4 regions of the Vibrio sp. T11.5 genome follow, and region 1 is predicted to be linked to each of the others. Evidence: predicted binding sites of a transcription regulator. Region 1 holds the regulator's gene; each other region holds the start of a gene.

Region 1 (7,753 bases):
GCTTAAATGCAAAACAATATGTGCTTTCGTCAAATGAAAGCAAGGATGCAAAAATTACCTGGCATGCGGTATCGAGAGGGAATGTGCAATGACAGTCGAAAATAAAGTAGAACGCGGTTTGTTTAATGAGGTGATGGTGCCTTGTTATAACCCAATGGAAATGGTTCCGGTCAAGGGTGAAGGTGCTCGTGTTTGGGATCAGGAAGGCAAAGAATATATCGACTTTGCTGGTGGTATCGCCGTGAGCTGTCTGGGTCATTGTCACCCTGCTATGGTTAATGCGCTGACTGAGCAAGGTCAGAAGCTGTGGCACCTGAGCAATGTCATGACAAATGAACCTGCACTTCGCCTTGCGAAGAAGCTAACAGAGGTGAGCTTTGCAGAGAAAGTGTTCTTCGCTAACTCAGGCGCAGAAGCCAACGAAGCGGCGCTGAAATTGGCACGTCGTTACGCTGCGGATAAGTTTGGCCCTGAAAAATCTGAAATCATCGCTTTCAAACAAGGCTTCCACGGTCGTACTTTCTTTACAGTCACGGTAGGCGGCCAGGCGGCTTACTCTGATGGTTTTGGTCCTAAACCTGGTGATGTGACTCACCTGCCATACAACGATATTGAAACGCTACGCGAGCACATCTCTGATCGTACTTGTGCCATCATGATGGAGCCACTTCAAGGTGAAGGCGGTATTATTTCTCCAACAGACGAGTTTGTTCAAACGGTTCGCGAGCTGTGTGACAAACACAATGCGCTGCTTATCTTTGATGAAGTTCAGACGGGTAACGGCCGTACTGGCCACTTCTACGCTTACCAAGGTCTGGGTGTTACACCAGATATTTTAAGCACAGCAAAATCGCTTGGTGGTGGTTTCCCTATCGGTGCGATGCTAACGACCTCTGAACTGTCTGAGCACATGAAAGTGGGGACACATGGTTCAACATACGGTGGTAACCCATTGGCCTGTGCGGTTGCAGAAGCGGTGGTCGACATCGTAAGCGCACCGGATACTCTAGCAGGTGTTGCTGAGCGTGAAGCGCTATTCCGTGATGGTTTAACTGCACTTAATGATAAGTACCACATGTTCTCAGAAGTACGTGGTAAAGGTCTTCTGCTTGGTGCGGCTCTGAATGAAGAGTGGCAAGGCCGTGCGCGTGACGTACTGGTTGCAGCCGGTAAAGAAGGCTTGATGGTGTTAGTGGCAGGCGCGAATGTGGTTCGCTTTACACCTTCATTGGTTATCACCAAAGAAGAAATCGCAGAAGGATTAGCAAGACTAGATAAAGCTCTAGCAACGCTAGCTAAATAAGAAACACCTAGTCTAGTACTCATATCGATATAAACGGTGTCATCCTCAAGAGGAAGGCACGACCGAATTGGGGATCTCCTGCATCGCGTTGAGAGATTCCCAATCACGTTCGTTCCTCACTGTAGGGAATGACGAAGTCAAAGTATAAACGGATAACTAATGAGTACTAGCGTTCACGCATCAGGAGGGATTATCGATGCTGGTTGTTCGCCCTATAGCAATGTCGGACTACGACGCGCTGCACACGTGTGCAGTGGAATCGGGTCATGGATTTACATCTCTTCCGGTTAACGAAGAACTGTTAACCAATCGTATTACTCATTCAGAGTACAGCTTTGCCAAAGATAATGTGACTGAGCCCGGTGACGAAGGTTACTTGATGGTTGGTTTCGACAGTGAGACTGGCGAAGTGGCAGGTTGTACTGGTATTGAAGCGTCTATTGGCTGGGATGTGCCATTTTATTCTTACCACATTAGCACCATAGTGCATTCATCACCGAAACTCGGGGTGAACAATGTGGTGAAGTTGCTGACGTTTGGCAATAACTACACAGGTTGTAGTGAAATTTGTACCTTGTTCCTACGCCCGGATTTCCGCGTTGGGCTCAACGGTCGTCTGATGTCGAAATGTCGTTTCTTGATGATGGCGGAGCATCCGCATCGTTTTTCTGAAACGGTTTTCGCTGAAATGCGTGGTGTCTCGGATGATGAAGGTAACTCACCATTCTGGAAATGGCTGCAAGAGCATTTCTTCTCGATTGACTTCACGATGGCAGACTACCTGACCGGTATCGGTAAGAAAGGTTTTATTGCCGACCTTATGCCTAAGTTGCCGATTTATATCAACCTGCTAAGCAAAGAAGCTCAAGCAGTGATTGGTCAGGTGCATGAAAATACTAAACCTGCACTGCGTCTGCTTGAGAAAGAAGGTTTTACGTGCCGTAACTACGTCGACATCTTTGATGGCGGCCCGTCCGTGGAATGTGATGTGCGTAATATTGAGTCGGTCCGTCACTCTTTCCGCGCCAAAATCACCATTGCTGAGCACACCAGCTCGCAAGATTACCTTATCTCAAACACATCGTTTGAAAACTTCCGTGCTGTAGCAACTAAAGCGGCGTACGACCAAGCTTCTGAATCTGTGATTCTGTCGCCGGATGTGGCTAAAGCACTGGAAGTCAATGAAGGCGAATACGTTCGCATGCTGGCTCAGTAATCGAAAGGAATAGAAACATGACACATTGGATTGCAGGCGAGTGGCTTGCCGGGCAGGGCGAAGCAATGAATTCGACCAGCCCATACAACAATGAAGTGATCTGGCAAGGCGACAGTGCGTCTCCTGCGCAGGTTGAAGCGGCAGTCAGTGCGGCTCGACACGCCTTCTTAAGTTGGAAAAAAATGACTTACGCTGAGCGTGAAGCTATCGTGCTGGCGTTTGCTGAGAAAGTAAAAGAAAACAGCGAACAAATCGCTGAAATCATTGCGAAAGAAACCGGAAAACCTATCTGGGAAACACGTACTGAAGCGGCAGCCATGGCCGGTAAGATTGCGATTTCTATCCGTGCTTATCATGACCGTACCGGTGAAGCGACACGCGAAGCCGCTGGCAACCAGATTGTCCTACGTCATCGTCCTTTGGGTGTGATGGCGGTATTCGGCCCTTACAACTTCCCAGGGCATCTGCCAAACGGTCACATAGTGCCAGCATTACTAGCAGGTAACACGGTTGTATTTAAGCCATCTGAGCAAACGCCATTGACTGGCGAATTCGCAATGAAACTTTGGCAACAGGCGGGTTTACCAGCCGGTGTCATCAACCTTGTTCAGGGCGCGAAGGAAACGGGTGTTGCTCTCGCCGATGCAAAAGGCATTGATGGTGTGTTGTTCACTGGTAGTGCCAATACAGGTCATATCCTGCATCGTCAGTTTGCAGGGAAGCCAGGTAAAATGTTGGCGCTAGAAATGGGTGGCAACAACCCTATGGTGATCTCTGAGAATTATGGCGAGTTGGATGCAACCGTGTATACCATCATTCAGTCTGCTTTCATCAGTGCAGGTCAACGTTGTACTTGTGCCCGCCGTCTCTACGTACCTGTTGGTGAAAAAGGCGATCAACTGGTGACTAAGCTGGTTGAAGCGACAGAGAAGATTCGTGTTGATCAACCTTTCGCTGAGCCTGCACCATTTATGGGCCCTCAAATTTCTAAAGCCGCGGCTGACTTTATTCTTAATGCGCAAACCAACTTACAAAGCCTTGGCGGCGTGAGTTTGCTAGAAGCCAAAGCGGGTGAAGCGGCATTTGTGTCTCCGGGCATTATTGACGTGACGCCAATTGCTGATCTGCCAGATGAAGAGTATTTCGGTCCACTACTGCAAGTGGTGCGTTACCAAGGCTTGGAAAAAGCCGTTGAGCTGGCAAACGATACGCGCTTTGGCTTGTCGGCTGGTCTCGTTTCCACCGACGACAGCGAGTGGGATTATTTTGTTGACCACATCCGCGCTGGTATTGTTAACCGTAATCGTCAGTTAACTGGCGCGAGCGGTGATGCACCATTTGGTGGTCCTGGTGCTTCGGGCAACCTACGACCAAGCGCTTACTACGCAGCAGATTACTGCGCGTACCCAATGGCTTCAATGGAAGGGGGAGAAACACTACTACCCGCGACCTTAAGCCCGGGTGTTGAGTTATAAATATATTTTAAGGGTTTCCCTTACCGCCTCCCTTTTAGGGAGGTTTTTAAACGTCACAGGTTGAAGGCTATCTGATCAGATTTCTGGATAAATTTGGTCAGATAGCCTCCTTTATAAAAAATTCAGTCAACAATAAGTATAACTCCGTTAACGTAGACAAACCCAAACAAGGAGGCGTTATGACGCCACAAGTTTTATTCCAGTCGTTATGGAATGACTATATTCAACGCTTATGTCCCTCTGCTGATAACGTTCACCAGCTGCTTCAGGAAAATGAGCCGCTGATCAATGACCACATCGCCCTGCGTACATTTAACGTAGCGCCTTTAGGTATTGAAACACTGGCCAAACCATTTATCGACGTGGGCTACAAGCCATGCGGTGATTATGAGTTCGAAAGCAAGAAGTTAGTGGCGAAACATTTTGAGCACCCAGATCCAAAACAGCCGAAAGTGTTTATCAGTGAGTTAAAAGTGAACGAGTGTTCTCCAGAGCTTCAGGCCATCGTTGCCAAGCTAGTTGAGCAATTGGACACCGATAAACTCAAAGGTCATGAGTTCTTGTCTGGTGGGCGTCTGTGGGATCTGAGTTTTGCTGATTACCAGTTACTAGCAAAAGAGAGTGAATACGCTTCCTGGCTGGCGGCACACGGCTATGGTGCCAACCACTTTACAGTGAGTGTCAATCAATTAGATGCGTTTGAGGAAGTGAAAGGTGTCAATGATCACCTACGTGAAGCTGGTTTTACGATCAACGAATCAGGCGGTGAAGTAAAAGGCTCACCTGACGTGCTGCTTGAGCAATCCTCCACCATGGCAGATAAAGTGCCAGTGACCTTCACAGAAGGGACTGAGATGATTCCTGGTGGCTTCTATGAGTTTGCTAAGCGCTACCCGATGAGTAACGGTGAACTCTACCCAGGATTTGTTGCAGCCTCTGCTGATAAGATCTTCGAGAGTACTAACGGGTAGGAAAATCTGAGAACGGACTTCGTCCTCGGGAACGCTGCGCTTCGAGATTCGGGCTGCGCCCTGGTGAAACAGTCGTCATTCCATAGACCGACGAAGGAGGGAGTAGGGAATCTTTATAGATTTACCTGCTTGTTTGAAGAGATCCCCAACTCGGTCGTCCCTCCCTCTCGGGGATGACATAAGCAAACAAAAAAGCCACCAATGTCTCCATTGGTGGCTTTTAAATTCTTAGCGGTTAATCGAAATTAACGGGTACCGTAAACAACGATTGTTTTACCGTGGGCAGAAATTAAGTTCTGCTCTTCTAGCATCTTCAAGATACGACCTACGGTTTCACGAGAACAGCCAACAATCTGACCGATTTCCTGACGAGTGATCTTGATCTGCATACCGTCTGGGTGCGTCATTGCATCTGGCTGTTTTGCCAAGTTAAGCAGTGTCTGCGCGATGCGGCCTGTTACATCAAGGAATGCCAAGTCACCGACTTTCTGACTGGTCACTTGCAGGCGGCTTGCCATTTGTGCAGATAGACGCATCAGGATGTCAGGGTTAACTTGGATTAGCTGACGGAATTTCTTGAATGAAATTTCTGCTACTTCACAAGGAGATTTGGCACGAACCCATGCCGTACGCTCTTGGTCTTCTTCGAATAAACCAAGTTCACCGATAAAGTCACCTTGGTTTAGGTAAGAAAGGATCATTTCCTTACCTTCTTCGTCTTTAATAAGTACAGCCACAGAACCTTTGACAATGTAGTAAAGAGTCTCTGCTTTTTCGCCCGCGTGAATAAGCGTGCTTTTTGATGGGTACTTATGAATATGACAGTGTGAAAGGAACCACTCTAATGTTGGATCGGTTTGAGGTTTACCTAGAACCATAATATCTCACTTCCTCTGCAGGGTACGCTTGCTACTTTCCATGTTTTAGCTAAGCCTTGAATCAAGACCTACTAGGATAAGAGCACTTTTCAAATGCTGCAAGCCATCTTTGTTTCGGTTTCAAATAGTATCTTTTTTTGAAATCTATTTCTTGATTTTAATCGGGTACATCTTACGATTTTCTACGCAAAAATGTGCACATGATCACGGTATGAAAAGTAATCGTGTTTAGAACGCGAGTCTTAGCCAATTTTTCCGGTTTCAATTAACTGTTGCAAGATAGGGCGAACAATCAGCTCGACAGCGAAACTCATTTTTCCGCCCGGCACCACGAGCGTGTTGTGACGTGACATAAATGAACCGTCAATCATCGCCAGCAGATATGGGAAGTCGACATTCTTGATACCACGTAGGCGAATGACAACAAAGCTTTCATCTAAGCTTGGGATGCCTTTAGCATTAAGTGGGTTGGAAGTGTCGACGGTCGGAACACGCTGGAAGTTGATGTGAGTTCTTGAGAACTGAGGAGTGATGTAGTTGAGGTAGTCGTCCATCGAACGGACAATTGAATCCATCACCGCTTCACGCGAATGGCCGCGGTCACGGGTGTCTCTGACAAACTTTTGGATCCATTCCAAGTTGACAATGGGTACCATGCCGATCAGAAAATCGACGTGCTGAGCGACATTCACATCGCCATCAACGACGCCACCGTGTAAGCCTTCATAAAACAGCACATCAGAGTTTTCTGGCAGTTCTTGCCACGGCGTAAAGGTCCCCGGCATTTGGTTGTATGGTACGGCTTCATCAAAGGTGTGCAGATAACGACGTACCTGACCTGTCCCTTCGTTACCGTATTTACGGAAAAACTCTGCGAGCGCCGGAAAGTCGTTGGCCTGCGGACCAAAGTAGCTAATGTGACGACCTTGCTCACGGGCTTTACGAATTTCGACATCCATCTCTGGGCGAGTAAAACGGTGAAAGCTATCACCTTCGACCCAAGCGGGCTTGACGTTCATCATGTTGAACATTTTGCGGAACGCTTCAGATGTCGTAGTAGTGCCTGCACCAGAAGAACCGGTGACGGCAATGATTGGATGTTTTGCTGACATGACAAACCTTGTCTGTAAATAACTGTCCCTTGTTGCATGTCACTATAACACGCTTTATTGGAAGGGCACGGTATGATGTGTTTTAAATTAAAACTTTTGCTTGAGTTGAATATCGACGGTTTCGTGAAGCTCGGAAAACACCACAACAGCCTCGCCTGATTCGAGCTGGCTTTTTATTTGCTCGACTTTGTCTGGTAGGGATATTTCCAGTTCACCATAGTCAGTGCCCTCGCGAAGGACGAACTCACGAATCAGGTTGTCTAGTGTGTCTGGGTCAATTTGTTGCCATGGAACGATCATAAATACCTCTGTCTTTTATGCTCGAAAAGTTGAGGGCTATTATCCAGAAACCGCCAGACTTTGGTAGTAGGCTGGTAACGCTTCTTCTAACCAGAACCTAGGTTTGAGTGCGCTGCCAGTTAAGAAACCAACGTGTCCACCTTGTTCGAACAGCCGGTAGTCGATATTGTCAGGGAGGACATACTTAGGGATCACCGCATCGGTCATGAAAGGGTCGTCTTTAGCATGGATGATTTGTGTCGGTATGCGAATGTCTTTCAATTTGTGGATACCCGAACAACGTTGATAATAATCTTGTGCATCTTTAAAGCCATGCAGTGGCGCAGTGATCAAGTCATCAAATTCAAACAACTTGGTGACTCGCTTAATGCTCTGGTAAGACACATCGAGTTCGCCTTTAATTAGGTGATGTTTCCGCAAAGCCGTTTTTTTCAACGATGAGAGTAAATAGGTCTTATAAACCTTGGAAAAGCCCTTCTCGATGCGTTCTGAACAAGC
Region 2 (7,753 bases), on a different contig from region 1:
AAGAGATTATCCTAACGGTGGAGGGATTAGGAGACATCAGCCGAGATGTGTGTTTGATGCACCATGAAAAGTTAGATGGTAATGGTTACCCTAAAGGCCTGAAAGGCGAGGAAATTCCGCTGCATGGTAGAATGAGTTGTATTGTTGATATTTACGATGCCTTGACTGCCGATCGTTGTTACAAAAAAGGGATGAGTTCGGCGGAAGCGTTCAAGATAATATTGAGTTTAACGCCATTTCATCTTGATCGGGACTTGGTTTATAAGTTTATCAACTGTATCGGTGTTTATCCTGTGGGAGCATTGGTCGAGCTCAATGATGGCAGGGTAGGTATTGTTTGGACATCGAACCCAGATGAGCCCTTAAAACCAGAAGTGAAGTGTTTTTATTCGCGTAAATACAAGCGCTTTGTTGACGTTAGCTTTGTCGATATTAAAAATAGCCAGTATAAAATCGAGAGAGCGATTGCTCCGTCTAACCTAAATGTCGATCCGACTCCCTTCTTTGATGTTTGATCAGACTGCAAAAAAGGCGCTTTTTCAGCGCCTTTTAGTTTTATTGTCTTAGATGGCCAGATACGCAATAGGAATATCTGGGTTAATTGCTTCCAGAGTTGATTGCGTGTCGGCGAGGTGACTAATAGAACCTTCAGACATTTCAACTAGCGCGGTTGTTGCAATATCGTCAAAAGATTCACCATCAAGTAAGAGTTGAATAAGTGCCACTTGTAGAGGTGGAAGACTAGGGTTAAATGCTGCGTTTTCAGCATAGGCACCTTGATACACTTTGCCGTTTTTCAGCTTGATGCTCACGCCACTTAAGTTGTGTGTATACGGCGCGTGACTCTTATTGAGCGCACTCAGGGCTTTCAGTATCATTTCATCAGACTCTTGACACTTTTTGCCGTGATCTATAGTCGCCATCAAACCGGATTTGATGCCAAGATCAGATGGACCAAAGGATTCAGGTAGGTACTCTTTTAGTGTTTTTTCATCACGTTGAGGTAGTTGGACTACCAAGCTGTCCGCCGTCGTCAGTTCGTTCATAAACTGTCGGCAGTGGCCACATGGGCTAAAGTTGATTGTGATGTCAGAGATACCTTGCTCGCCTTTCATCCAGGCATGGCTGATGGCAGATTGTTCTGCATGAACCGTTTGGCCGAGTTGGGCCCCTAAGATCTCTACGTTTGCTCCAAAGTACAGGCGTCCGGTAAGACCGCGAACAATGGCACCCACGTAGAATTTCGAGATCGGCGCATAAGAGTAAGCGGCGGCAAAAGGAAGTAGTGAGACACGCAGTTCATCGTCTTCCAAGCCGGAAATCGTCAATAGCTCTGCAAATTGTTCCGAAGAGAGCGTCGCGTCAAAATCATCCGCTAACAAAATAGGAGAAAGGAACTCTGCGACTTTAGCTGGCGCTTCAGACAGCGCTTGTTCAATGCGGCTTCTCATATTGAATCCTTGTTTAAGCAATAATAGGTATCTTGGGGCTTGCCTGAGTTACCTGTTTAGAGTGGCTTGCCCTGATACTGGTATTACATTTTATGTAAAACGGAGAACTTTTCTGAGATTTGTATCACATAAAAGTTTGCAATGAATTTTGTTGTTTCATAATTAGAGTGAGCTCACACATGATAACGATTGCACTCTTCGATAAAGTGATGTGCGTCGGAATGCGAGGATAAGCAACCCGACGCAATAGTTATGCTGCTAGCCAGATAGCCAGCGCAAAGAATGAGGGGGCGAGGATGGAGGTGATCACACCACAAACTACCAGTGCTAAAGAACTGAAGGCGGCATCTTGAGCATCTTTTTCTGCACAAGTTGCGGTACCTAAGGCGTGTGAGACCGTACCCATAGTCAACCCTTTAGCAATAGGATGTGTAATGTTAAGCCAGTTGTATATAGGGTAAGCCAAGATGGCGCCAAACAGGCCGACCAGCAAAACCAGAATAGCGGCAATAGCTGGCTCCCCGCCAAGATGGCTCGACACTTCCATTGCGATGGGAGTCGTAACCGACTTGCCAAGTAAACTAGCGATCAAAGAGAGATCCGTTTGCATGTAGGAGGCAATAACGGTGGCTGTTAGCATCGACATGATGCTGCCGACACCACACGCCAACATAATGATCCGCCAGTTAGCGCGTATCTGTGGCAGTTGTTCATACAGAGGGTAAGCGAGAGCAACCACAGCAGGTTGAAGTAGGAAATTAATCCATTTATTGTCATCGTAATAAGTTTCAAACGGCACATGAAGATAGGTGAGCAACGGAATCATGACCGCTAAACTGATTAACAGAGGGTTCATAAAAGGGCTACTGACCTTTTGGCATAGCCAGCGCGCAGATAGGAAAACGATAATCGTCACCACTAGCCACATTATTGGTTACCTCGCTTTAGCATTCTATCCAACATCAGTCCAAGCACAACGATGACGATCAATGTGCCTCCAACGGCACTAGCGAGAATAGGCAGGGCATTGTTGTAAAGCAGATCGAAATGCTCCATGAGTCCGACGCTGATCGGTACAAACAGAAGTACCATGTAGCGAATAAACAACGTGGCGCTTGGGCGTACCCACTCAACAGGTACTAGGCCACTCGCAAGGAGAGCGAATAGGATAAGCATACCGATAATGCTTCCCGGAATAGAGATATCTAGAAGGTTTTGAAGGTTCATGCCTGCCATAAGACAGAGTAAAATCAGCCCCATAGATACGACGTATTTAAGCAAGGTTTTCGCCATAGGTAGTGTCGTCCAAATTTTATCAACGTTTGCGTATGTGAAATCGCTGAACCTCCGGTTCAGTATGTTCACAGGCCTCGATCAAGGTGGTAGTTGTTATTGTATGATGAGGCCTAGATGTTATAGGGTGCAGGCAATAAGTTGTTAAGATACTAGTTTTTGAACGTATTGGTAAACCGATTTTAAGACAGCTATCTTTTTATCGTCACCCTCATGTTCGTGAACTAAGTTTTCTAAATTCAGCATGTAGTCTTCAATTCGACTTTCGAAGTACTCGCGGCAGTGATCCGCCCATTTTTTTTGTTCCATCTCGTCTAATGTCCCCGGGAAATGTCTTGCCCGGTAACGAAATAGAAGTGGAGCAATTCTTTCATCACAGAACGCTATATCAAGGGCAGAAAGGTTGTTTGGTTCAGTCTCTCGTATGATGTCCATTGATTTTTTTGCCGCAGGAGAGAAGAAACTGTCGTAAAGCATGGTGTCGACATCATCGCTCTTCTCGTATTCTCGCTCGATGCTGTATAGCGAATTGAGCTTTTCTCTAATTTCTGGGTGTTGTCTTAGTCGTTCAAGGTTTTGCAAACACTGTTCTCTATCAATGCCTATGTTAGCTGCATTTTCGGCCGTTAGTGTTTTAGCTGGCGCCAAAATAGGACACTTGTTGAGATGGATAAGTTTGACTGGCACAGGTAGCTCGTCTTGGCCAAGCTCAGAGTGTTTGGTGTAGAGGCGTTGATTCAACTGTTCGACATCCAAATCCAATAACGGCTGAGGATCTTTCGCTAGATCGACAACAATCACTGCGTTCTGATTGGTTGGATGCCAAGCGACTGGCACCACCCAACTGGTGTAATTGCATTCACGCCCCAACATCCCCGATACGTGCATAAGCGGCGTCATATTGACGATATCAACCAGTTCGTTGAGTTTACGTTTGTGGCGCATGCTAAGGAAATAATCAAACAGCTTAGGTTGAGCAGCTTTGACCTTTTTGGCCATTTCGATCGTTGCTATAACGTCGGCCATTGCATCGTGTGCATTCTCGTGCTCAATGCCATTGGCCACCGATAAGTGCTCTAGCTTGAAACTAGTAAAGCCTTCTTCATTCTCCGGCCAGGTAACGCCCTCTGGACGAAGCGCATGACAGGCGCGCATAACATCAAGTAAGTCCCAACGAGAGTTGCCATTTTGCCAGCTCCATGCATATGGATCGATGAAATTTCGGTAGCAGGTGTAGCGTGTCACTTCATCATCAAATCGAATGCTGTTGTAGCCTAAGTTGATGGTGTTTGGCGTAGACAACTGCTCATGAATTTTGGCAATAAATTCCGGCTCTGGTAGCCCTTTACTAACTGCTGTTTGAGGCGTGATACCAGTAATAAGCGCAGCTTCAGGCGATGGAAGATAGTCTGAAGGTGGTTGGCAGTAGATAACAAGAGGCTCACCGATAATATTGAAGTCCATATCGGTGCGTACACCCGCAAACTGGGACGGTCTGTCTTTTGCTGGGCTGGTTCCCCACGTTTCATAATCAAAAAAGAAGAATGTGGGCTGTTCGGTATTGTTCATAGCATTATTATTTTGTTGGTAATTCTTCAAATCAAGCCTTGTAAATCAGTCGATTAGCGCTAGTCATGTTGCTGTATTTTGATTTGAATATTTTAGTTTTTGCACGTTTTACATTTGCACTTGCGTCTAAATATGTGTCCAAATTCTGTAAGTGCTGTGTCCTAATTTTTAAGGCATACAAATTGAGCATCACAGATAAGCAACTAAAGGCGATTGCTAAGCAATCTGAGTATAGCGGCCGAGCAGAATTGAGTGACGGTGAAGGGCTCATTGCGAAAATATCGCCCAAAGCAAACATCACTTTCAATACCGTTGCAGGTTCAATGGTAAAAACAAACGCATCCGTATCGGGAAGTATCCGATAATCAGCCTTAAGAATGCAAGGCAAATCCACAAAAGGATGCTTGAGCTGAAACAAGAGGGCAGAAACCCTGAAATTGCCTTAACTGGTGAAACAGACTTCGTCAAAGTCATTTAGGGACAGGCACTATAAACTTATGGTTAACCCCACAATTAACCATCACCTGGGCTCCTGTCGGCGTTGTTATTGACTTCCAACTATCTTTAGTGTCTTTCCACCCTAACTTTGAAGAACCCTGAAAGCTTCCTCAAGATAGTCTTTTGGTGTGTGTCCTGAATTTATTTTCGAATTTATTTTCTGTGTCCTGAATTTATTTTCAAGGTGAGTAAGGTGTTGGCGAAATCCGGGCACCTTTGACGGTCTCGTTCAAAACCCCATTGATGGCGCCTGTGGGGTGGGGTGAATGAACGTACCTTTAGAGTCAACATGGATTTTAAATGAATCTAGTTGATTTTATTTACAGTTTTTATGATTTCGATTTAGTATGTCTCCCCCCTCCCCAAAAAAGGAAAGTTCATGCTTAAGAAGGCCTTGGCATGTTTAATCGCCACTACTATTAGCCAAGTTCACGCCGGGTCCTACCACTGCCAAAAGGAAAAACTGTTTAACGATCCGCTCGTTCGTTTACCGATTGCGGTTAAATTTGGTTGTTTAGATAAAGCTAAAGAATTTATCAAACTGGGCGACAACCCTGATAATCGAGATTTGTACAACATCACGCCTCTGATGCATGCGGCTCGAGGACATAGCGCCACCACGATGCTTCAACACCGAGGAGAGAGCCCCTTACTGATCGAAGATTTGATCAAGGCGAAAGCGCAACTCAATTTAGTGGATAACGATGGTGTAACGGCGCTGATGTATGCCGCCCTCGAGAATAATGCTTATGTGGCCGAGAAACTGATTGCCGCTAAGGCCGATCTCAATGTGCAAGATCATTCGGGCATGACGGCCATGCTGTACGCCAGCACACAAAGGGACGCCGCCATTGCAGAGCAACTGATTGATGCGAACGCTGACTTAACGATTCAGGACTATCATAGAGGCTGGACAGCCCTCATGTATGCCAGTCAAAAGGGGCGGACTGAGATTGTAGAAAAGCTAATTGCAGCCAATGTAGATCTTGATATCAAAGACAATCAAAGCGCTGCACGTACGGCCTTGATACTTGCAAGTTACAGCGGAAAAATTGATGTTGTAGACGCGTTACTGAAAGCAAATGCGAAAACCTATATACGGGATTCGACGGGCTATTCCGCTTTAGATTATGCAAAAATAAACAACAGTCGCAAAATAGTGGCGCTTTTTAGCCAATACAGGCAATCCATTGATATCAAAAACTTGCCAGTCGAACCAGAAATTTGTCGTCATACCCGCACTCAACAAGAAAAACCTGCGCTCATTTATGCGGTTGACAATGACTGCGCCCAGACAGTAAAAACATTGTTAGCGGAAGGCGCAGAGACTGAAGTCACCAATCAGTATGGTCGAACGGCTCTGATGGCCGCCAGTTTACAGCGCCATGCCGTCATTGCCAAATTGTTGATCGAGGCAGGGGCAAACGTGAAAGCGTTGTCTAACGGCGGCAGTACTCCTATTGGTGAAGCCGCAAGAGCAGGCGCTGCCGAGATTATTGAGCTACTCGTACAAGCAGGGGTTAATATCGAGACGCTTAACAAAGATGGAGAAACCCCGTTAGTGGAGGCGAGTCTCTACGGGTGGCCATCGGCGATTGAAACACTGCTTAAACTCGGGGCCAACACAAGCGCTACCGATCGCCATGGTCGAGAGCCTATTTTTATCGCCAGTGCCCGTGGTCACCTCGAAGCAGTCAGAGAATTTCTCAATGCCAAGGTGGATATTGATCGACAAGATGCTGACGGAAGAACCGCGCTTATGGAAGCCAGTGATCGTTCAAAAGCGGATGTCGTGAGAGCGCTGATTAAGGCAGGAGCCGACACCGGGCTCAAAGATAAAGAAGGGGACACCGCGATATCCTTAGCCCGAACGCGAACAAATAACCCAATGGTAATGAGATGGTTATCAAACGCCGAGTATGTAAAGCTCTATCCGAAAATTCAAGAGTTGGTGGTGGCCAGTACGCCCTTATCTGATCCAAAACTTTCCGCACTGATGGATCAGGTGGTCAATCTTGCGCCGAGGCAAAAACGCAGTCGTTTTTCCTCTCTCTACCTGCAAGATCGAGAGGGGTTATCATCCTTACCTCATGACCCAAACGAATTTCAAGACTACTACTGGTGGTAAGCGTCGATTCAAGGCGCGACCAATGGTGGACAGGCACGGCTTCAGTTCTTTTTCTAGTCTTTTGGTGTGTGTCCTGAATTTATGCCTGAATTTATGTCCTGAATTTATGTCCTGAATTTAGGGGCTCTGTACGAAAAAATCTATTCACAAGCGCCAACGTATTATTCGTTGGCGACCACTCAATAAGTTACGCCATCTATTTATGTGTCGAGAATCTTGCCTGATAAGGCGTTAATTCACTCCCTTCCATCGTTAAGGGAGCGTATAGATTAGGTCTACGACCTCTGATCCAGCGTCTGCCTGTACACATATTTAGATCTTTCCCATTGAGATCGGCAATAACCATATCATTATCGATGCAGTCAGTTTCAGCGATAATTTCACCATAGGGATTGAGCACCATCGCGTTCCCCGTTCTAACTTCATCCATATCAACCCCAACACCGTTACTAAATATCAGGAACATACCATTGTCATGGGCACGCGCGGGTAGCCAACGCAACAACCATTTTCTTCCTTTAGAACCTTGCATTTCAGAACGAATCGAATCTGGATCTTGGTGACGATTATACCAAAGTTCGGGATCAATCAACCCCATCGCATTAGGGCTGCGAGAGTTTGTTCCGCCTGTTTGATGAGGCGCGACTAGTATATCAGCCCCTTTTAATGCTGTTATTCGAACATTCTCAACTAAATTATTATCCCAGCAAATCAGGATTCCTAAACGGCATCCATGTGGTGTATCAAATACAGTGTATTCATTGCCAATTTTCATGTGTTCGCTGACGAAGGTATGCAGCTTTCTGTGTTTGGA
Region 3 (7,753 bases), on a different contig from region 1:
TTAGAAAGACAAAGGCATCTTCCAATGAAATTGACAAAAAAGTAACTTTCACTTTTTTGTATCCGGTTCCAAAATTCGCAGGTAATCAAAGTTTTCCTACTACTCATGGATTTGGTCATCGACTTATGATGGTGGCCGATCTTCCGTTGGTGACGATAATAAGGAAATAACATGAAAAACACATTGATTGCCGCAAGTTTGATGATTGCGATGGCGGGAACGGTTCAGGCCGCTGAATGGGGTTACAAAGGGGATAAAGGACCTGAACATTGGGGAGACGTTGCCAAAGAGTGTGCCACTGGCAAAAACCAAAGCCCGATTGATATCAAGGATGTGGTTGATGCGGAGCTGATGCCACTCAACATTGAGTATCAGGGTATGGTGACTGGGCTGACGAATAACGGGCATACACTCCAAGCGGTTGTTGAGGGGAATAACGCCGTAACAGTAGATGGAGTTGAGTTTAATCTGGCGCAGTTCCATTTCCATACTCCTTCAGAAAACCACATTCGTGGTCAACACTTTCCCTTGGAAGCGCATTTTGTTAATGCGGATAAAGATGGCAACCTAGCGGTTGTTGCTGTGATGTATAACGCAGCACCGGGGGAAAATAACCAGATCACACAGTTGACGGCGACCATGCCTGAACCCGGTCAAACCGTGAGGTTACAAACGCCGTTTGCAGTAAAAGATATGTTGCCTGCAACGGGGGAGTACTACCGCTTTAATGGCTCTCTGACGACGCCACCTTGTTCTGAAGGCGTACGCTGGTTTGTGCTTAAATCTGCGCAAAATTTAACCACAGAACAGGCAAAACAAATGCAGATGGTGATGGGTAACAACAACCGCCCAATTCAGAAACAGAATGCTCGTGTCGTTCTCACTAACGATTAAATAATCAGGCCGGGTCAGCCCGGCCTTTTTAGTGGTTGTGGAATAACAACTAATTGGCCTCAGTTTGGCTTTTGCTTCCCTTTCACACTCAGTATCCTAGTGGCGATTCTCGCAATGTTGTGAGGTTGGGTTATCGCAGTTCTACCGAGTTCGAATTAGCGACTTTGGTTAATGGCCGCGTATTGACGCAGTAAGTCGGTTAAAGCTGTGACCCACTCTAATGCGTTGGTTGGGGCTTGTTTAAGCAGCACTTCCACATGTTGACAATGGACTTCAAGTGGTATTGCCTGTTCAAGGTGAAACGAAACCGAATAAAAATGCCAAAGCAATAAGCGTTGCATGCGTAGCGTGTTTTGCTGTTGATTGTCTGATTCGCTGAAAAGGGCTGGCAGTTCACTAAGAGCGATCGCACTCATCCTCAACATGGCATCAAACTGTGCCTCTTGCAGTTTGTCTTCGGATTCCGTCTCATCGGCATCGAACGTAAACAACTCAGTCATCGATTCTTCTGCGATCAGGCGGTGGATCATTCGCAGACTGAGTTCTTCGAGCTCTTCTCTTGGGGTAGCTTGCAGGGATGAGAGGGTGTAATCGCGTTGCATGGTGATCTCTGGCATCGGTTAAAGAGGCGCTTATTCTATACCGCTAGTGGTATAAATCTAGTTCAAAATAACAGAGTACTTGTTGTGCGCTGCGACGCCAGACCTTTTTGTCCTGCCGATAAACAAAATAGCCCCACCAAAGGTGGGGCAGTGTATTGTTGTGTTTGCGTTGTTAGCTGCTGACGTTGTTAGAGAATCTGTTTTTGTCACTAGTACGTTAGTTGACACTTTTATAAACCTAGATGGCAAATAATAAGTTGCCAAACTTTTTCAGTCATTGAATGGGGGGATAGCTTCAAAAGTGTGATCTTTGTTCACGGTTTTATAGCAAGTAAGTGCATATTTTATGTTTTTCTACTCCGATTTCATCTGCTCAATTGGGTTCGTTGCCGATTAAGCTGTTTATTGAGTGAACATTTGAACGTTTGCGTTAAAATATGTGATGAATATCTCACTGCGTGCGTTATACTCTCCGCCCGGTTAAGAGTACTGCTCTGCCAATACAAGCCGTCACATGGAATGGTGAATGACCCCACGGACCGGACCAGCTATTTACCAATGCTTGTAGAGGTTATCTTTAATGAATGTCCTATTCGGATTAATCGGTGTTGCGGCACTGTTATTATGTGCTGTGTTGCTGTCAGAGAGTCGTAAAGCGATCAACTGGAAAACAGTCTCTCGCGCCTTGTTACTTCAAATCGGTTTTGCCGCTTTAGTCTTGTACTTCCCTTGGGGACAAACCGCACTCACCAGTTTAAGTAATGGTGTTTCTAGCCTGTTAGGTTTTGCTGATGAAGGTATCGGATTCTTGTTTGGTGATTTAGCCAATACTGGGTTTATCTTTGCGGTTCGTGTTCTGCCTATCATCATTTTCTTTAGTGCACTAATTTCGGCACTTTATTACCTTGGCATTATGCAAAAGGTGATTGAGTTTATCGGTGGTGGTATCCAAAAGTTCCTCGGGACGAGTAAAGCCGAGTCTCTGGTTGCTACCGGTAATATCTTCCTATCTCAAGGTGAGTCTCCACTTCTTGTTCGACCTTTCCTTTCGCGCATGACTCGCTCTGAATTGTTTGCTGTGATGGCGGGGGGCATGGCCTCTGTGGCTGGCAGTGTACTGGGTGGTTATGCTGGATTAGGTGTTGAGCTCAAGTACTTAATTGCCGCAAGCTTTATGGCTGCGCCGGGCAGTTTGATGATGGCTAAGATCATTGTTCCTGAGCGTGAAACGCCAATTGATCAATCAGATATTGCAATGGACAAAGCGCAAGACAGTAATGTGATTGATGCTTTAGCAAGTGGTGCAATGAACGGCATGAAGGTTGCCGTTGCTGTCGGTACCATGTTGATTGCATTCGTTAGCGTGATTGCCATGGTCAACACGGGTCTTGAAAGTTTGGGCGACGTGGCGGGCTTTAGCGGATTGACGCTGCAAACGCTGTTCGGCTACCTGTTCTCTCCTTTGGCATGGGTGATTGGTGTGCCGGCCAATGAAATGCTGATGGCGGGCTCTTACATTGGCCAGAAAATTGTTATGAATGAGTTTGTGGCTTTCATCGATTTTGTCGAGCACAAAGCGCTGCTTTCTGAACATACCCAAGTGATCGTCACGTTTGCACTGTGTGGCTTTGCAAACATAGGTTCGATTGCTATTCAGCTTGGCTCTATCGGAGTGATTGCGCCAGAGCGCCGCTCAGAAGTGGCTAATCTTGGTATCAAAGCTGTGCTTGCTGGTACGTTTGCGAATCTTATGAGTGCTTGTTTGGCGGGTATTTTCATCCTGCTTTAATGCTGCCTTAAGTCGATAATTAAAAGCCCGAATAGCAAACTATTCGGGCTTTTTCGTCGTAATAAACAAAAATACTTAAGAATGCGTTTATGAGCAATGGAAGATCGTCAATGTCAATCATGTTTAAACTGGGTTATTTGGGGCTAGTGCCTTTCGCGCTGAGCCTCATCGGTATTGTCACAGGTGCGAGGCTCTTCGGGCTTACAGGCGAAGAAATGTTTATTTCGTACAGTGTGGTGATCTTGAGTTTTTTGTCGGGAGTACTGTGGGGCAATGGCATCGATCACTCGGTAGATAAAATTAGCCGTAATGCACTTTTACTCAGTAACTTGTTTGCCGTGATGACATGGGGTGTCTTGCTACTGTCACGCCAGAACGTCGCTTTAGCGCTTGTCTTGTTGGGCTTTGGTTATTTTCTGGTTTGGTTTTCAGAGCGAGCAGTCAGAATAGCGGAAAAAGAGCGCAAACCCGTAGGGTACAAGGTCCTCAGAGCAAGGCTGACCACCAGTGTCATCGTTATGCACTGTATTGCTCTCATCGCTTAAAAACTGATTTACAGCAAAACCTCTTTGTTTATAAGGCGTAGGATGAACGCCAGTATGCTAACAATCATAATATAAAGAGATACCGCTATGAATGAACTGGTTCAACGTTTTCTGCGCTACGTGTCCTTTAACACGCAGTCCAACCCTTCCAACCCCGCCTGCCCAAGTAGTGAAGGGCAATACACTTTCGCCCAATTCCTCCAACAAGAATTGTTGGAACTTGGTTTGAGTGAGGTGTTACTTGATGATAACGGCTATTTGATGGCGAAGCTGCCCAGTAATGTTGACTACGATGTGCCAGCCATTGGCTTTGTCGCTCATATGGATACCGCACCTGATGCGTCAGGAAAAAATGTCAAACCTCAGATTGTTGAAGATTATCAGGGTGGCGATATTGCCCTAGGTAAAGGTGATGAAGTGCTGTCGCCAATTCAATACCCTGAGCTGCGTAGACTGCTTGGCCACAATCTGATCACGACGGATGGCACCACACTTCTCGGTGCGGACAACAAAGCCGGTATTGCAGAAATTATTTCCGCTGTTGCTGAGTTGCAGGCGAATCCAGACATTCCCCACGGCGATATCTGCATCGGTTTTACACCAGATGAAGAAATTGGTCGTGGTGCGGACCGGTTTGATGTGGAGAAGTTTGGAGCACAATGGGCCTATACCATTGATGGAGGTCCGGTGGGCGAACTGGAGTACGAAAACTTTAATGCAGCCAGTGCTGATGTGATTTGCTACGGAGTCAACGTCCACCCAGGTAGCGCAAAAAATAAAATGGTGAATGCCATGAACATTGCCGCCCAGTTCCAATTGATGATGCCCGCTGATGAAACCCCTGAATCGACCGAAGGATATCAAGGCTTCTATCATTTGAAGTCTGCAAAAATGGCAGTGGCGCGCTGTGAGCTAGGTTATATCATTCGTGATTTTGAGCGTGACGGGCTAGAGCAACGCAAAGCCTTGATGCAGAGTAAAGTGAAGGAGCTTAACTCGACATTAAGCAAAGGACGTGTAGAGCTGAAATTATCAGACAGCTATTTCAACATGAAACAAATGGTCGAGCCTCATCCGCATATTATTGAACTCGCCAAGCAAGCGATGATTGCTTGCGATGTCGAGCCTAAAATTAAGCCCATTCGTGGTGGCACCGATGGTGCTAGGTTGTCCTTTATGGGTTTACCTTGTCCGAATATCTTCACAGGAGGCTATAATTTTCATGGTATTCATGAATTTATTAGCATTGAAGGTATGGAGCAGGCTGTACAGGTTATTGTGACCTTGTGTGAGAAAACAGCACTTCACTACAGATAAAATTCCGATATGTCCCTGTTATCTCATTGATTATCGTGTACATTGACTATGTATGCTTGATAAACAGAGGTTTCGGGGATGAAAAGGATTTTTTTACTGTTTACACACCTTATATGTGGGGCAATCGGTTTTGCTGTCGGTATTTATGCCTTACCCATTCTTATCCAGCCAGATTCTCCCTCAATGAGCTCAGTGGAGGCTGTGACCAACAAGGCGGTTTATACTGCAACCTTCCAGCGCGACCGAAAAGACAGTGATTTTCTTCATTGGGGAGAGGGCTCTGTTTCTATTAGTCATGACCAAATTGCTTTTGTCGGTGAGCTTGCCCCTGGTCCGGACTATAAACTTTACCTATCACCTCAGTTTATTGAAACTGAAGCCAACTTCAACCAGAAAAAGCATACCATGGTGAGAGTGGGAGAGGTGAAGACGTTTGATCGTTTTGCCCTTAGCTTGCCAAAAGACGTTGATGTGGCCCAATACAATACCGTGATTGTTTGGTGTGAAACCTTTGGTGAGTTTATTACGTCTGCGCGTTTCAAATAGCTTGTCAACGCTACACAGTCTGCATTAATAGAAATGTAAACTAGATTATTATCAATAATTATGGGAAGTTAATCTCATTCAAAACGGAATTTTTATAGGGGCTTTGGCCCCTTTCTCTATAATAACAATAGGAGCCGAGAATGGAGAAAGTACAAGCCGTAATCGATTTTCTTCTGACTCAAAAATTTATTTTTACCGCGCTCATTATCCTTCTGATAGCGATAATACGCCGTATTGTTTTATCCAAAATTCGTGGTGACGTTGCGTTTGTGTCTGAAGAACAGCGTAACTGGATGTCGCGCACTAAGAATGGTGCATTCGCCATTACCGTTGTGCTGCTTTTCATGCTGTGGAAGTCGGAAGTTAATGAATTTGCGCTGTCGGTTACGGCGATTGCCGTTGCTATCGTTGTGGCATCGAAAGAGATCATTCTTTGTTTTACAGGCTCTATCCAGAGAGCGAGCTCACGGTCATTTCGCATTGGCGACTGGATTGAGGTTGGCAAGATTTGTGGCGAGGTGATTGAGCACAATATGATGGCCACTGTGATTCAAGAGATAGATCTTCATCATGGTCAGTACCACTACACAGGGAAAACGGCGACATTACCAAACAGTATGTTTTTCACCTACCCAGTGAAAAACCTCAATTTTATGAAGCGCTACGTCTATCATAACTTTTCTATTATCGTTGGCGAGTTTGTCAACTTATTCCCTTTGGTTCCATTAATGATCGAAAAGATTGAGGGGCATTGCCACTATTTTAGTGATGTTGCCACTCGATACAACACAATGATCGAAAAGCATGCGGGGGTCGATTTGCCCGGTGCGGAACCTCATATCCATATTTCCAGTAGCTCGACAGGCGAGCAGGTCGTGCATTTTATGATTTTCTGCCCAACTGATAAAGCGACGCACTTGGAACAGGAAATCAGGAAAGATTTTATGGAGCTGTACGAACAACACTTCCAGTGTGATAAAGAAGCAAAAGAGAGCTGAGGCTCTCTTTTTTGTTGCCACAATAAGCAAATCTGTATTCCATTCGACAGCGGGATCTTCAAGCACTAGCTTTAAAGTAACAAGGTCAAGATGAAAACAGAAACCATGGATGAACAGGTGCCAATTCCTTGTGTAAGAAATTGCTGTCTCGATGATGATGATATCTGTGTTGGGTGTTTTCGTACGCTCGATGAGATATTGCAGTGGCGCTCCTGCACGGATGAGGAAAAGCAGGCCATATTGATACGCTGTGAGCAACGCAAAAAGGAAAGGGGATAATAGTACCCGCCATGTCTGGCGGGCGAGAAGTAGCTAGGCGTGTCGTGCGCTTAGTTTGTATTTCTGTTTCATTCGTAGAGCGATATTAACTAAAAGAATCAGAACAGGCACTTCAATTAATGGGCCAATCACACCAGCAAAAGCTTGGTCTGAATTAAGACCAAATACCGCGATCGATACCGCAATCGCCAACTCAAAGTTGTTGCCTGTCGCGGTGAAGGCAATCGAGGCATTTTTATCATATTCGATGCCCATTTTCTTACCAATAAAGAAACTAACAAAGAACATCACAACAAAATAGATAGCCAGTGGAATAGCGACACGCACCACATCCATTGGTAGCTCCAGAATCATCTCCCCCTTTAAGCTGAACATCAGCACAATCGTCGCGAGCAGGGCAATCAAGGTGATAGGCGAGATACGAGGAATAAACACTTGGTTGTACCATTGTTCGCCTTTAGCCGCGACTAACCACTTACGGCTTAAAAAACCGGCTAGAAATGGAATGCCAAGGTAAATCATTACGCTTTGTGCAATATCTAGCATGGAAATATCCACTTCGAAACCCTGATAGCCAAATACCGGCGGAAGCACAGAGATAAACAGCCAAGCCATGAAGCTATAGGTCACGATCTGGAAAGCGCTGTTCAGTGCAACCAGAGCGGCACCATATTCTTTGTTACCACCACCAATATCATTCCAGACTAAAACCATCGCAATACAACGCGCTAGACCAATCAAAATGATGCCAACCATATAGCCTGGGTGATCAGCCAGAAACGT
Region 4 (7,753 bases), on a different contig from region 1:
GTAAACTCAACCTCTTCAAATAAGGTGTGAAGGAAGGTACCTGGTCTAGCGCCTTTAGGGAAAGTAAAAATACTTTTCTCAGGCTCTAGCTGCTCTTCCTCCTGCTTCTCATCAGAAGAGTCGACATCCAATAACAAAATATCCGTCACAGCATCGTCAAAATGGTGGCTAGCTCCCTGCTTAACCAAACCGGAATAACTGGTGATCCGCCAATTACGGTCAATTTCATTTTGCAATTCATTGGCGCGCAGGGCTTGCTTCTCCGCTTCTCTAACAACCAGCTTTTCATTCACACTCTCAGGCAAGTCCGCCAACCGGACACAACTCAGCTGCTGAGCGTGCTGTTGCAACGCAGCGGTTAAATCGGCGATGCCGCCTGGCTGGCCATTTTGTAATAAATACCCCATCGCACTGTGGTGCACGCCAGTCGGCTCTTTCGTCGAGCGACCATTACGTAGCGGCGCCGCACCGACAAAGCAGCCATAAACCGCGCGGGTGAGCGCCACGTAGATCAAGCGCAGATCTTCCGCCAGCCGCTCCTTGTCAGCTTGCTGTAATGAGGCGTCCTGTTTGGTGATATCCAGAATGGTTTTGTCTGAAGCACTATCGTAATACTTAGCTTCACTCGCCTCTCGATAGCTGAATACAAACGGCAAAAACACCAGATCGTATTCCAACCCTTTTGATTTGTGGATGGTGACAATCTGCACCAAATTGCGCTCCGATTCCAAACGCTGGATCTGCTCCTCACTTCCCCCGAGACCATTGCGGGCATCACTAATAGCCTGAGCCAACCAGCGCAGCAAACCGTGGTCACTGTCGAGCTCTTGGCTGGCTTGTTGAAGCAGCTCTCCTATGTGCATAAAATCCGTCAGAGATCGCTCGCCATTATCTTCTTCAAGCAATCGTTCTGCGATGTGCCTTTTACTCATCACACTACGCAGCATCGGCAATACGCCACGTTGACTCCATAAGCGGCGATACTCTTTAAACTCATTGATGGCATTTTCCCACTCATTTTCATCGTTATTGAGTTTGTCGAGAGTTCCGGCATCAAGAGCAAACAGCTCTGATGCAAGGCTGGCTCTTAAAGCCCGGTCATTTTCCGGTGTAAGCACGGCTTGGAGTAATCGCTGTAGGTCTTCTGCCACCTGTGAGACAAATACGCTATCTCGGTTGGACAGATACACGCTGGCAATCCCCTGCTCTGCCAAGGCCTGTTTGATCATTCGACCTTCACTGCCGGTTCGAACCAATACAGCAATGTCTCCGGCCTGAATCGCGTGTTGAGACTTTCCATCATCAAAAAATGCACGCTCACTCTGAGCCGCCGACAAAATATGATGGATTTCATCGGCACAGGCCTGCGCCATGGCTTGATGATATTCACCTTTCGCCAACGGCTTCTCTTCAGCTTCTTGTAACCAGTAAGTCATTGCCGGTTGACGCTGCCCATCTATCATCCACTGGCGTTTGTCTGCATTCGGACTCGATTTAACCGGAAGAAACGGAATGTCATCGTCATACACAAACGGGCTGCTCGGCGTTTCGAACACCTGGTTCACCGCCGCGACCATGTCTGAGCTCGACCGCCAGTTGGTACCAAGAGTGAAGTGAGAGGAGACCTGATTACGTGCCTTGATGTAGGTAAATATATCCGCACCACGAAAACCGTAAATCGCCTGTTTGGGATCACCAATCATGAACAAACCACACTGAGGGTGCTCAAGATAGATACGGCTGAATATGCTGTATTGAAGCGGGTCGGTATCCTGAAATTCATCGATCATGGCGACCGGATAGAGAGACCGGATTCGCTGCGTAAGTAGCTCACTATCATCTTCATCAATCGCTGCGGACAACTGAGTCAGCAGATCATCAAACGACAGCCACTGTTTCTGCTGCTTAGCCTTCGCCAACATCTCGCGGCACTGTTCAATGGCGTGTGCCAGCAGTGGTGCTTCAAGACTAATAGGTTTGGCGAGAAACTGCTCGATAGCAACAAAAGCAGGATGGCTTGGCGCCTGCCCGTTAGGGGTCTTATCTTGCAGGATATTCTGTGCAAACTTTTCTAGTTTATCCGGGTACTCATAGCCCGTGGTTTCACTCGCAGCCCACATGTCCACCGTTTCAAGCCAAGCAGGCAATGATTTCTTGGTGTAGCTACGCTTGTTGACATCCGAGTCGCTGATAAGAGCAAGGTAGTCTTGTTGTCCTTCACGCCAAATTGCTTTGAGTTCATCAATCTGTTTGAGGTTCTGGCTATGCAGGTCAGCCATACTGCCTTGCATAGCTGGCACTGAGAGCTGCAAAGGTGCCCCAGTTAAATAAGGGCTGATCTGTTTCAGCAGTTCGGCAGGCGCTCCCCAAATTCGGCGTACTTCACCGGCAAGATTAAGTGGTAGTGGGTAGAAATTACGTCGCCAGTAATCCGCCACAACCTGAGCTTTAAGGTGACTTTCATCAGTGATGAATTCGTTGTTAAATCGACTACCAGACTCAAACGCATTTTGAGTTAACATGCGCTGACAAAAGCCGTGAATCGTATAGACTGCCGCTTCGTCCATCTGCCTTTCCGCTTGAAGGAGAATTTCAGCCGCTTGAGAATGATCGTCAATGACTTCAAGCAAAGGTTGAATGACGGGATCACCGCTTTGACCACGAGAAAAGGCCAGCCGCGCATCATGAATTCGGGCTCGAATCCGGTCTCTCAATTCAGCGGTCGCGGCCTCGGTAAAGGTCACCACCAGAATTTGGTCTACCGTTAGCGGCTGCTGGTGTTTGCTCTCCGCACAGCCATGACCAAGCAGCAACCTGAGGTACAGACCAGCAATAGTGAAGGTTTTTCCGGTTCCGGCTGACGCCTCTATTAAACGCGCGCCATGAAGCGGAAAAGTCATGGTATCCAGTGACGTTACCATTGACGTGGATGTCATAAAATTCGTGCCCTTGATGCATTTATTCCAGATTCAAATGTGATCCAGACTTTAAAACGATATTTATCAATAAAAATCCCATTCAAGATAGGATTTTATGAGACCTCTCTCACGGCAAGCGACGAGTCTTACCGATAGTATTCGCAGCACGACTTGCGCAGGCAGTACCTGATGCTAAGCAACCGAATCATGGTCCCTCTGACCTGTGGCCGTACAGAAAACGCCCTACACCAATAATGATTTCCTGGCGGCCACCTACTTCTCTATGTCTTGATTATCTTTCACTGCCAATCTCGGCGCTTGTAACACTAATGCCGTCAACGTCCTGACTTGCATCGCCAACTCATCGTTCCATTCAGGCCAGATTCGAGCAATGTAAGCGTTCGCACCTTCTCCGTGGCTAAGATAACCATCGTTAAATGTGTCTGCCATTTTCTTGAGTGACTTTTCTTCATCATCAACCCAATTACCACGGCTAAAACCCGCTTCTACACAAGCTAAAGCGGTATTCGGGAAGTACGTTAAAGGCGTTGTCATTCCCTGATAGAACAAACGAACCAACTCTCCCAGCGTCGAGTGAGCAACAGCTGCATTCTCAAGTGGCGAAAACGTTAGGTGCACAGCTCCTTCTTTGCGGTCATAACCGACCATATGCGAGCAGTGCTGATGTCCCATCGCATTCAGAGCCAAATGATCGATCCAGACAGCAAGGTAATCCTGAGCACGAATTCGCCCACTGCGGAAACGAACTAAGCCCGATTGATAACTTTGAGTTAACCAACCTGTCAGCTGAACAGGTTTTCCTTCTCCCAGCACATCAAAGGTCAGTTTCACTTCAACATCGTCGCTCGGTGAGACACATAACCAAGTGAGCTTTTCTACCAGCTCTTCAGCCTGCACTCGATTGGTTTCAAATTCTATATCACCAAATGCGCCTACTGGTAGTTTACCTTGAGCACGTTGATGGGCGATGAAGTCGTCAATAATGACTTGCTGATCCCCTGCTCCACTGAGCTGGTGTTCAAGCAATAATTCCAACAGGCTATCGCGCATTTGGTAGCTTTCTAAGCCATTGAGAACGAATGGCTCATCATCTTCCATTACAGGTAACGGGGGCTCAAACACAACCTTAAGACGGCGATTAAAAAAATACTGCACAGGCAAACGCCAGAAGCGTTGTAACTCCACCAAATCCAGTTCAAGCGGATAGACTGCATCTAACAGGTAATCACTTAACTGACGATTGAATTGGCCACCGACTTGTCCTTGTCGATTCGCCGCAGGCAACCACTCTTTGGCGTAACTGGCATTATGTTCAACAAAAGCACTCGGGCTAAACGGCACCATAGAGTGAATGGCACTAATACTATTGAGCAGACGTTGACCGGATTCATCCACCGCTAACGCTTCGTCTCCTGCCAGACAATAGTTTTGTTGGCAATATTCCATCAACTCGGACACCAATACTGACGGTACGCGCTCAGTATTGTCCTGAATCGAGCGACCCACGTAGCTGATATAGAGCGTATGCTGCGCTGACAACAAGGCTTCCAAAAATAGATATCGATCATCATCCCGACGAGAGCGATCACCGGGTTTCGCACGCCCATTCATCAAATCAAACCCTTCTGGCGGCACGGTTCGCGGATAAATCCCGTCGTTCATTCCAAGCAGACAGACGGTACGAAATGGAATCGATCGCATTGGCATCAAGGTACAGAAGTTCACTTGGCCTGCTAAGAAACGCTGACTGACTCGGGTCCCGGAGAGTTTGTTGTGCAAATATTGAGAGACAATATCTGGTGTCAGATCCTGCTCATAAGACGCTTCTTGAAGTTGATCTTTTAAAGATGTCAGCGTGTCCCGAATCGATTTGAGCGCCACTTCACCTTCTAGATCAACGCTAAAAAAATCATCCAAGGCAAACGTCAAGGTTTCACGCCAGTATTCAATGGACTGAGTCTTGGCCAATTGAACGCGGTAATCGCTGACAGTTTCGATAAAGTGAGACAATTTACCCGCCAATTCAGCGCCGATACCTTGAACCTGATTGTAAGGTGACAACAGACCATCTTCGGTTTCGAGTAACCCTGCTGATTCTGGCATAGCGTAACCCAGCAACATTCTCTGAATGCCAAATTGCCAAGTATTTTGCGACGTTTCAGGCAAATCAAACTCTTCGCCAGTGTGTTGATTAAGTCCCCAGCGAATGCCCGACTCTTCGACCCATTGCTTCGCTTGAATGAATTCATCTTCATTCAAACCAAATCGAGTCAGAATAGCGGGTGTTTCTAGCAACTCAAGTAATTCAGAAGCAAGACAACGAGTATTCGGTAAGTTCACCACCTGCATAAACGCATGCAAGATAGGGCTTTCCTGATCAGCCGTACGGTCAGAGATAGAATAAGGAATAAATCGCTCCCCTGGCGCATTACCAAACACCGCCTGAATGGCCGGACTGTAGGCATTAATATCCGCCACCATAACAATGATATCGCGTGGTTTTAGACTTGGGTCAGAATCAAACATCGTCAGTAGTTGATCATGCAGCACTTCCACTTCGCGCATTGGGCTGTGGCAAGCATGTAAAGTGACCGAGCGATCCCGCTCATCAACCACTTGCTTGTGATAACTATCTTCGAGGGTATTATCATCCTGATGCTCTTCAAGATTGAGGATATCAGCCTGCAAATGGTGCAGCAAAGAGTCACGGTCAATATCGACGAAAGCTTCAATTTCATGAGATTCCAGTTGAGACAGTAAATACATGTTGTCTCTACCTAACTTGCCCATTGAAGCGAGTAAGCTGTTACCCACAACATTGGTGTGCAGTTCATCATCGAGGTTTTGTTCAACATCACCTTTGAGCTGCTGTGTTTCACCATCTAACTCAGAATGGTCTTGTTTCCATACCAGATGTTGTCGATGCCGAGCAGCCAAGCGCGCGAGGTATTTACGATCGCGAACCTCTCCCCAGTAATAGCGACAGGGGTTAGTAAACATCAGATGGACATCTATATGCTCACCGATGGCTTTAAGCGCATCCATGTAGCGAGGCGGTAGTGAAGTGATGCCAAACACAAACAGTCGTTTCGGCAAATGTTCAAAATTACCACTGTAGTTTTCCAGCGTATCGATGAAGTGTTCGTATAGGTTGGCGCGATGATAGGGCGACTGCCCTAGTTCAATAGTGTGATCGTATAGTGCCTGCCACAAAATAGGCTGCCAACTATGCTCCTCACCAAGCTCTGCCACAACTTGGCCCGCTTCCCAAGCGGCGATCCATTCGGGTCGATAAACCAGATAACCATCGAAAATATCAGCAATTTTTTCGGCAAGCTGATAGAGCTTACTCTGATCCTCGTCATCGACTAGGTAGCGCTCAAGTGCCTCAAACTCTACTCGCTCAAGAAGACTGGGCAGAATAAACATTAACTTCCAGGTCATGGCTTCTTTGTTGAAAGCGCTTCGCTGCGGCACATCGGGCAGCACCTGAGTGAACATATTCCAGATGAAAGTGGCAGGGAGCGGGAATTCAATGTTTGCGGCAACACCAAACTCTTTAGCTAACTCCATTTTCAACCATTGCGACATACCCGGGCTCTGAACCAGAATTTGCTCTTGTTCGAATGGGTTTTCTAATGGGTTGAGCCGTACCAACTCGACGAGTAAAGATTTTAACACGTCAACTTGGTTGGAATGGTAGACAGTAAACAAAATGCACTCACACTATTCTTGCCGCAATTGGATTGAGATTAGCATAAGTGCATAGCTTTCTTGAGAATTATACGCTTGTCAGTGCGTCAAAAGGCTACGCATTACGCACAATCACTTTATGAGGTTGATAGTAGCTGAAGTAACGCCATGCTACGTAACCTACAACACCAGTCGCCACTGTTAGCTCAAGACCCGCTAGCGTGTGCACCTGCTCAACATAATGGGCATCAATGCCTGCCTGCTGCATCCACCCTGCTAGCTTAAATAACGCAGTTGAGCCTATAACCATTGGGAAAGTAAACGCGGCATAACCAGGGCTAAATGGTAACCTCAGCAATCTGAAAAACGCGAGGTAGATAATCGCTGTCATCAATACACCAATGCCAAACAACAAACCAACAATCACAGGCGATGGCTGCGCTGACACTGTCAGATATCCTGCCAGCGATAAGCTCGCGGGTGCAGCCATAATGGCTAAGGTTGGCTTGGCTGCATCAGGTACCTGATGGGTAAACATAAAGCGATAAATCATCATTGGTAGCATCACAGCATACGCCAACATGCCGAAAATCAATGCACCATTGGCAATCAAGGCCAGGTCTGGATTTCCCGAAAATGAAACGTCCGCAACAATGATGCCCACAGGAGGTACAAACCAGCTTGGTACCATGTGATGTAGTTCAAACTCCTGAACTCGGTGGTAGATAAAGCTGACGAGGAAGACAATATGCAGGCCGACAGCACCCAACCAAAGCACATCACCCATTACTGCGGAAAAATGGCCGAGTGAATTAGACACCACCATAGTGCCCATAGCGAATGTAGGGACGACACTACCAACAACAGGGTGCGCCAAGTCCTGATTCAGCAGATGTCTATGAAACAGAAATTTGACCGCCAGAACCACGAGTAACACACTAGCTATCGCAGCTCCCACTAACTGACCATAACCATTCAAAGGTGCAAAGTTCTCCCAGCACCAACCTAAACTGGCAATCCCTAGCGCTAATCCTGCCATAGGTGTCGGTGCACCCATCACTTTTGCTTTTGTCGCTTGAATCATCATTGCCTCACATTCTTTCTTCTACGGAGACAATATT

The links. Region 1 encodes CRP, which controls carbon source genes, mostly activating them, when cyclic AMP is high. Its sites were predicted from a motif close to TGTGANNNNNNTCACA; they were not measured.
Region 2: a site for CRP is predicted at 1,614-1,629, ahead of cdd (cytidine deaminase). Genes of this name have one in related genera too.
Region 3: a site for CRP is predicted at 1,935-1,950, ahead of OH455_RS16585 (NupC/NupG family nucleoside CNT transporter). Genes of this name have one in related genera too.
Region 4: a site for CRP is predicted at 3,035-3,050, ahead of recB (exodeoxyribonuclease V subunit beta). Genes of this name have one in related genera too.

The regions. Positions count from the first base shown of each region.
Region 1 is NZ_JAPPTP010000020.1:53,998-61,750, reverse strand. Features, by position in the region: gene OH455_RS17775 (aspartate aminotransferase family protein) at 89-1,303, shown strand; gene astA (arginine N-succinyltransferase) at 1,500-2,519, shown strand; gene astD (succinylglutamate-semialdehyde dehydrogenase) at 2,537-3,994, shown strand; gene OH455_RS17760 (DUF1338 domain-containing protein) at 4,174-4,965, shown strand; gene crp (cAMP-activated global transcriptional regulator CRP) at 5,211-5,843, opposite strand; gene OH455_RS17750 (phosphoribulokinase) at 6,086-6,955, opposite strand; gene OH455_RS17745 (YheU family protein) at 7,043-7,255, opposite strand; gene OH455_RS17740 (hydrolase) at 7,295-7,753, opposite strand, start outside.
Region 2 is NZ_JAPPTP010000009.1:159,750-167,502, reverse strand. Features, by position in the region: gene OH455_RS11830 (HD-GYP domain-containing protein) at 1-515, shown strand, start outside; gene cdd (cytidine deaminase) at 564-1,451, opposite strand; gene OH455_RS11820 (CidB/LrgB family autolysis modulator) at 1,702-2,379, opposite strand; gene OH455_RS11815 (CidA/LrgA family protein) at 2,379-2,744, opposite strand; gene sbcB (exodeoxyribonuclease I) at 2,889-4,313, opposite strand; gene OH455_RS11805 (hypothetical protein) at 4,496-4,678, shown strand; gene OH455_RS11800 (Arm DNA-binding domain-containing protein) at 4,594-4,791, shown strand; gene OH455_RS11795 (ankyrin repeat domain-containing protein) at 5,191-6,939, shown strand; gene OH455_RS11790 (nitrilase family protein) at 7,136-7,753, opposite strand, start outside.
Region 3 is NZ_JAPPTP010000018.1:465-8,217, forward strand. Features, by position in the region: gene OH455_RS16575 (carbonic anhydrase) at 172-894, shown strand; gene OH455_RS16580 (exoribonuclease R) at 1,050-1,496, opposite strand; gene OH455_RS16585 (NupC/NupG family nucleoside CNT transporter) at 2,077-3,285, shown strand; gene OH455_RS16590 (DUF3429 domain-containing protein) at 3,396-3,830, shown strand; gene pepT (peptidase T) at 3,918-5,147, shown strand; gene OH455_RS16600 (DM13 domain-containing protein) at 5,226-5,693, shown strand; gene OH455_RS16605 (mechanosensitive ion channel family protein) at 5,834-6,691, shown strand; gene OH455_RS16610 (DUF1289 domain-containing protein) at 6,782-6,970, shown strand; gene arsB (ACR3 family arsenite efflux transporter) at 7,004-7,753, opposite strand, start outside.
Region 4 is NZ_JAPPTP010000011.1:94,964-102,716, reverse strand. Features, by position in the region: gene recB (exodeoxyribonuclease V subunit beta) at 1-2,936, opposite strand, end outside; gene recC (exodeoxyribonuclease V subunit gamma) at 3,192-6,653, opposite strand; gene OH455_RS13065 (TDT family transporter) at 6,748-7,716, opposite strand.